DNA from 2 places in the Actinoallomurus sp. CA-150999 genome. Region 2 is predicted to be linked to the other one. Evidence: riboswitches for the same ligand, from Rfam matches in the RefSeq annotation. Region 2 holds a riboswitch; the other holds the start of a gene.
The links. Region 2 has a riboswitch for glycine ahead of gcvT (glycine cleavage system aminomethyltransferase GcvT). Riboswitches for the same ligand answer to the same signal wherever they lie in the genome.
Positions count from the first base shown of each region.

Region 1: another riboswitch for glycine. It lies ahead of gcvP (aminomethyl-transferring glycine dehydrogenase); the one in region 2 lies ahead of gcvT (glycine cleavage system aminomethyltransferase GcvT).

Region 1 is NZ_CP192063.1:6,450,369-6,453,767, reverse strand. It holds gene ACQP2O_RS29910 (ABC transporter permease) at 1-713, shown strand, start outside; gene ACQP2O_RS29905 (SCO6745 family protein) at 874-1,731, opposite strand; glycine riboswitch at 1,849-1,945, shown strand; gene gcvP (aminomethyl-transferring glycine dehydrogenase) at 2,108-3,399, shown strand, end outside.
Region 2 is NZ_CP192063.1:9,556,730-9,560,128, forward strand. It holds gene ACQP2O_RS43870 (glycoside hydrolase family 6 protein) at 1-877, opposite strand, end outside; glycine riboswitch at 1,181-1,278, shown strand; gene gcvT (glycine cleavage system aminomethyltransferase GcvT) at 1,445-2,551, shown strand; gene gcvH (glycine cleavage system protein GcvH) at 2,548-2,934, shown strand; gene glyA (serine hydroxymethyltransferase) at 2,931-3,399, shown strand, end outside.

The DNA of each region.
Region 1 (3,399 bases), 3.1 Mb from region 2:
TGATCGCCGAGCTGGTGTTCCCGGCGGTCATGGTGGTGATGTTCGGCTACGTGTTCGGCAGCGCCATCCCGATCCCGGGCGGAGGGAACTACCGCGAGTACCTCATGCCCGGCCTATTCGGGATGACCGCGTTCACGGGCGTGCTGGCCACCTCGATGGTGGTCGCCCAGGACGCCGGCCGCGGTGTCATGGACCGGTTCCGGTCCATGCCGATGGCACGGTCGGCGGTGCCGTTCGGGCAGACGGGCGCGGACATCATCACCGGCGCCCTCGGCATGGTGGTCATGGTCGCCTGCGGTTTCGCCGTCGGCTGGCGCCCGCACGAGGGGCCGGTCCGGACGCTGACCGCCTTCGCCCTGCTGGTCCTGATGCGGTACGCGATCAGCTGGGGCGGTGTGCTCCTCGGACTGCTGCTCAAGGAGGAGACGCTGGACAATCTCGTCCCGCTGATCTTCCCGATCACGATGGTGTCCAACTCGTTCGTGCCGACCGCGGGCATGCCGGCATGGCTGCGCGCCATCGCCGACTGGAACCCGGTCAGTGCGATCGTCGCCGCGTGCCGGGATCTGTTCGGCAACCCCGGCGCGCCCGGGAGCGCCCACCTCGTGTGGCCCCTCCGTCACCCGGTGACCGCCACCCTGCTGTGGTCGGCGGCCCTGCTGCTCGTCTTCGTCCCGGCGGCGGTACACCGCTATCGGACGGTGAACCGCTGACGGGTCGGCGGAGCGGGTGCCCCCCTGCTGGATCGCCCCGGACCGGTGGGGGCCACGGCCGGCCTCGACGACCTCCTCGCAGGCGCGGAGACCACCCGGGCGGCCCAGGTGATCGAGTAGTGCGGCATAACGAGGGGCCCCGGGACGGCATCGGTGCCGGTCACGAGGGCGTCGACGGGGCGGACCGGGACATCCCCATCGCGTTCGGGAAGGGCACGGCGCCGGCCTCGACGATCCGCCGCGCCAGCGGGCGGAGGAGGTCGGCCAGCCGGGCCGCGCCGTCCCGGCCGAGGGCGTCCAGCGGCGGACCGGCGAGCCGGTCGGTGGTGTCCTCGATCGCCCGCCGGTGCGTACGGCCCTCGGCGGTGAGAGCGCCGTCGGCGTCGAGGAGGCCCCGGTCCCGCAGCCGGTCGGCGGCCGTCGTCCACTCCTGTTCGGTCCAGCCGCGAAAGTAACGCTGCTCGGGCGGGGTGAGGCCGAGTGCGCCCGCGACGACGTTCGCCTCGCAGCCGTCGAGCCCGGCGGTGAGCAGGGCGGCGACGTGCCCGTCCCCGCGGAACTCCCGGAGCGCGGTGACGGCGTGCCACAGCGCCAGGTGCGGCTCGGCGGGCCGGGGCAGGGCGGCGTGCGCCGCGAACAGGACGCGGCCCGGGGCCGGTGCCGCCTCCACCGCCCGTCCGGCCAGGGCCGCGGCCTCCGCGACGTCTGGCGAGTCCAACAGGTCACCGAGCAGGCGGCGCAGGGACCGGTCCACGACGGCCGTCCGGGCGGCCAGGACGGTCTCGGGCGAGGAGTAGCGCCAGGCGTCGGGGATCGCGCGGGCGACCATGCGCGGCGCGAAGTTGTAGAACGCGGCCGTGACGACCTCGGGGGAGGGCGCGCCCAGGGCCGCCGACCGGGAGGCGAAGTAGCCCATCCAGAAACCCTTGAGACCCGCGTCGGCGTACGCCGCCTTGGCCTCCGGCGCGAAGTAGACGAACGCGTGACAACACTCGATCAGCCGCCAGGTCTCGTCCATCGGACCCTCCTCGTCGCCGTCGCCGGGCCGCCCATCGTCGCACGGGACGACGGATTGATCTTCGGGGAGCCGGGTTCGCGGCGACGGGCGACGCCTCCGGTAGGGTGGAACCGCCGTCGACCTCGTACGGGAGAGACTTCGCACAGCGTGGTGCGGGGCGCCGAAGGAGCAACCCTCCCCGGAACCTCTCAGGCAAAAGGACCGTACGAGTGAGGCACCTCTGGAAAGCAGGACGGCGATCCACGCCGGGCCTCACCGAAGGTGCAAGCCGCGCTCCGGCGCGGTGAAGCTCTCAGGTTCACTGACAGAGGGGGAGACCGGCCACCGGCCTGCCCGGTGGTGTGGTTGCGCACCCATCGCACCAGGAGGCTCCCCAATGACCGAGGTCCCCTTCGCCGATCGGCACATCGGGCCGTCGCGCGGCGACCGCGCCGAGATGGCCAAGGCCGTCGGCTTTCCGAGTGTCAAAGCCCTCGTCGACGCCGCCGTGCCCACGGTGATCCGCACCGACCGTCCGCTGGATCTGCCGCCGGCGCTCACCGAGGTGCGGGCGCTGGCCCGGCTGCGTGAGCTGGCCTCGGAGAACCAGGTCCTCACCTCGATGATCGGGCTGGGCTACCACGGCACGGTCACGCCCGGGGTGATCCTCCGGAACGTCCTGGAGAATCCCGGCTGGTACACCGCCTACACGCCGTACCAGCCGGAGATCTCCCAGGGCCGCCTCGAGGCGCTGCTGAACTTCCAGACCGTCGTGAGCGACCTGACGGGGCTGCCGGTCGCGAACGCCTCGCTGCTCGACGAGGGCACCGCGGCGGCCGAGGCGATGACCCTCGCGCACCGGGCCGCCAAGGCCGGGGACACCTTCCTGATCGACGCCGACGCGCTGCCGCAGACGATCGAGGTCATCCGCACACGGGCGCTGCCGCTCGGCATCGACGTCGTGGTCGCCGACCTGTCCGAGGGGCTGCCGGCCGGCGAGTTCTTCGGCGTCCTGCTGCAGTACCCCGGCGCGAGCGGCGCCGTGCGCGACCTGTCGGCCGTGACGGCGGCCGCGCACGAGCGCGGCGCGCAGGTCGTCGTGTCCGCCGACCTGCTGGCGCTGACGTTGCTCACGCCGCCGGGGGAGTTCGGCGCGGACATCGCGGTCGGGACGTCGCAGCGGTTCGGCGTGCCGTACGGCTTCGGCGGCCCGCATGCCGGCTACATGGCCGTGCGCGAGGGCCTGCAGCGGCAGCTGCCCGGACGTCTCGTCGGCGTGTCCGTCGACGTGGACGGCGACCCGGCCTACCGCCTGGCGCTGCAGACGCGCGAGCAGCACATCCGCCGCGAGAAGGCCACGAGCAACATCTGCACCGCTCAGGTGCTGCTGGCCGTGATGGCGAGCATGTACGCGGTCTACCACGGCCCGGAGGGACTCCGGGGCATCGCCGAACGGGTCCACGAGCAGGCCGTACGCCTCGCGGGCGGCCTCGCCGCGGTCGGCGCCGAGATCGTCCACGAGACCTTCTTCGACACCGTGCTCGCCCGTGTCCCCGGCCGCGCCGAGGAGGTCGTACGGCGGGCGCGCGAGGGCGGGATCAACCTGCGCCTCGTGGACGCCGACCACGTGGGGATCGCCTGCGACGAGACCACGACGGACGAGCACGTCGCCGCGGTGTGGCGGGCGTT
Region 2 (3,399 bases):
GCGTGACGCCGAGCTTGCGGCCCGCCGGATTGCACCACTCCCCGTTCTTCGATCCGTTGCCGTTACGGCTGGTGTCGACGATGAACGGCACCTTGCTCGACAGCGAGGCGTTCACCGCCGTGCCGTAGGACTCCGACTCGTCGGTGGTGTAGTAGTTCGAGACGTTGACGGCGAAGCCCCGGACGTTGTGCACGCCGGCGGACTCCAGCCGCTGGGCCATGGTGTCCGGGGCGATCCACTTGGCGTTGCCGGCGTCGAGGTACGCCCAGGTGTTCGGCGCCTTGGCCTTGAACTGCTCGGTCGCGAACTTCAGCAGGTCCAGGCGGAACTGCCGGTCCGAGTCGGTCGGCAGGCAGTCGAGCTGGGCAAGGGCGTCCGGTTCGATGACCACGACGGCGGGCCGGGTCCCGATCGCGCCGGCGAAGGCCGAGATCCACCCCTCGTACTTGTCCTTGTCCGAACCGCCCTTGGACTCGCCCGAACAGTCCCGGCCGGGGATGTTGTACGCGACGAGGACGGGCAGCTTGTCGGCGGCGTCGGCGGCGCCGACGTAGTCCGAGACCGCCGTTCCGATGTCGCTGTTCCAGTCGCCGAACCAGGCCGCCGTCGGCTTGTCGGCGATCGCCGACTTGATCTGGGCGGCGCGCGCGTCGCCGGGGTTGTCCCGTACCCACTTGGCGGGGTTGGAGTCCGGGGCGACGTAGAAGCCGCTGGTCATGTCGACCGGGCTGCCGGCCGCGGCGGCGGGCGCCGCGGCGCGGGCCGCGACGGTGCCCGCCGACTGACCGGGCGAGCAGGCTCCGGTCAGGCCGATCACGGCTGCGGCGCCGAGCGCGGCCAAGCCGGTGATCCGCCGAGATGTCCTTGAGTGGGCCATGGAGCTCCTCACGCTCGATGCGATGGTGAAAGGCGTTGCCCCCGCCGTCGCGCCCTCCCCCGGCGGCCGCTAGTTGATCAAGATAATTCGCGATCTTCAGCGCCTCCCGGGGTTCCACGGGAATTGAGCCGGAAGTCCCGCTCCACCGCCCGGCAGGTGTCCCGTGTCGTCGATCCAGCCGGGATACCCGGTCCGTCGTCGATCCGGCCGGCGCGCCCGGTCCCGCCCGGTGGGCTGCCGGTACGCGACCTGCGGCGGCCCCGTTTCCCCGGCGGCTCCGCGCTGCTAGCCTGGCCATGCCGTTGATCCCGCGCGGGAGAGCGACCTCGCCGCCAGCGGGGTACGCCGAAGGAGCAACTCCTCCCCGGAACCTCTCAGGCCACAGGAACCGTGCGGACCAGGCGACCTCTGGAAAGCGGAGCGACGCTCCCGCCGAAGGTGCAAGCCCCCTGACCGGGGGTGAAGCTCTCAGGCACCGATGACAGAGGGGGAGGGCACCGCGACCGCATGCCGCGCGCCAATGGGAGGATGGGATCCCGGCCGCCCGCGTGATAGGAGCCTGCCCCGATGTCCACGCCGGACGCCAAGAGAACACCGTTGCACGAGGTCCACGCCGAGCTCGGCGCCATGATCACCGAGTTCGCCGGCTACCTCATGCCGCTGCGCTACGGGAGCGAGATCGCCGAGCATCAGGCCGTCCGCACCAGCGCCGGGCTGTTCGACCTGTCCCACATGGGAGAGATCTTCGTCACCGGCCCGCAGGCCGGAGCGGCCCTCGACCACGCGCTGATCGGGCACCTGTCCGTGCTCGCCGTCGGCCGGGCGCGCTACACGATGATCGTCGATCCGGCCGGGGGCGTCCTCGACGATCTGATCGTCTACCGGCTCGCCCCGGAGACCTTCATGGTGGTCGCGAACGCCGCCAACGCCGCGACCGTCCGCGCCGAGCTCACCAAGCGGGCCGGCGGCTTCGAGAAGGCCACCGTCGACGACCGCTCCGACGCGTACGCGCTCATCGCCGTGCAGGGCCCGAAGGCCCAGGCCATCCTGGAGAAGCTCACCGACGCCGCGCTCGCCGACCTGAAGTACTACGCGATCCTGCCGGGGAAGGTCGCCGGGATCGACGCGCTGATCGCCCGCACGGGGTACACCGGCGAGGACGGTTTCGAGCTGTTCGTCTCGGCGGGTGACGCCGTGGCCGTCTGGCGCGCCGTCACCGAGGCCGGCGGCGACGACCTGCGGCCCGCCGGGCTGTCCGCCCGCGACACCCTGCGGCTGGAGGCGGGCATGCCGCTGTACGGCAACGAGCTGACCGCCGAGACCACGCCGTACGACGCCGGCCTCGGCCGTACCGTCAAGCTGGACAAGCCCGGGGGCTTCGTCGGGCGCGCCGCGCTGGCCGCGCGCGCCGACACCCCGCCCGCGCGCACCCTCGTGGGGCTCGTCGCGCGGGGGCGCCGGGCGCCGCGCCACGGGTACGACATCGTGACGCCGGACGGCACGCCCTGCGGTGTGGTGACCAGTGGTGCGCCGTCCCCGACGCTGGGCAAACCCATCGCCATGGCCTACATCGACGCGGACCACGCCGAGGACACCGACCTCGCCGTGGACATCCGCGGTAAACACGAGCCGGTCGACAAGGTAGCGCTGCCGTTCTACAGGAGGACTTCGTGAGCACTGTTCCCGAGACGCTTTCCTACACCCAGGAGCACGAGTGGATCACCGCGCCGTCCGACGGTGTGGTGACCGTCGGCATCACGGCGTACGCCGCCGACGCGCTCGGTGACATCGTCTATGTGTCGCTGCCGCAGGAGGGCGCGTCCGTCGAGGCCGGAGAGCCGTGCGGCGAGGCCGAGTCGACCAAGTCGGTGAGCGACATCTATGCGCCCGTCACCGGCGAGGTCGTTGCGGTCAACACCGCCTTGGACGAGGACCCGGCCGTGATCAACTCCGACCCGTACGGCGAGGGATGGTTGTTCCGGGTGCGCACCAGTGACGACTCGGGTGACCTGCTCGACGCGCAGGCCTACGCGAAGCTCATCGAGGAGGCGTCATGAGCCTTGCCAACCTGCCCCTGTCCGAGATCGATCCGGAGGTCGCGTCCGCGATCGCGGAGGAGCTGCACCGCCAGCAGTCCACCCTGGAGATGATCGCCTCGGAGAACTTCGCGCCGATCGGTGTCCTCGAGGCGCAGGGCTCGGTGATGACCAACAAGTACGCCGAGGGGTACCCCGGCCGGCGTTACTACGGCGGATGCGAGTACGTCGACGTCACCGAACAGCTGGCGATCGACAGGGCTATCGCCCTGTTCGGCGCCGGCTGTGCTGATGAAATACGTGCCAACGTGCAGCCGCACTCGGGCGCGCAGGCCAACATCGCGGTCTACTTCGCGCTGCTGGAGCCGGGCGACACGATCCTCGGCCTGGATCTCGCGCACGGCGGGCACCTGACCCACGGCATGCGGATCAACTACTCCGGCAAGATGTTCAACGTCGCGGCATACCACGTCGGTCCCGACGGCC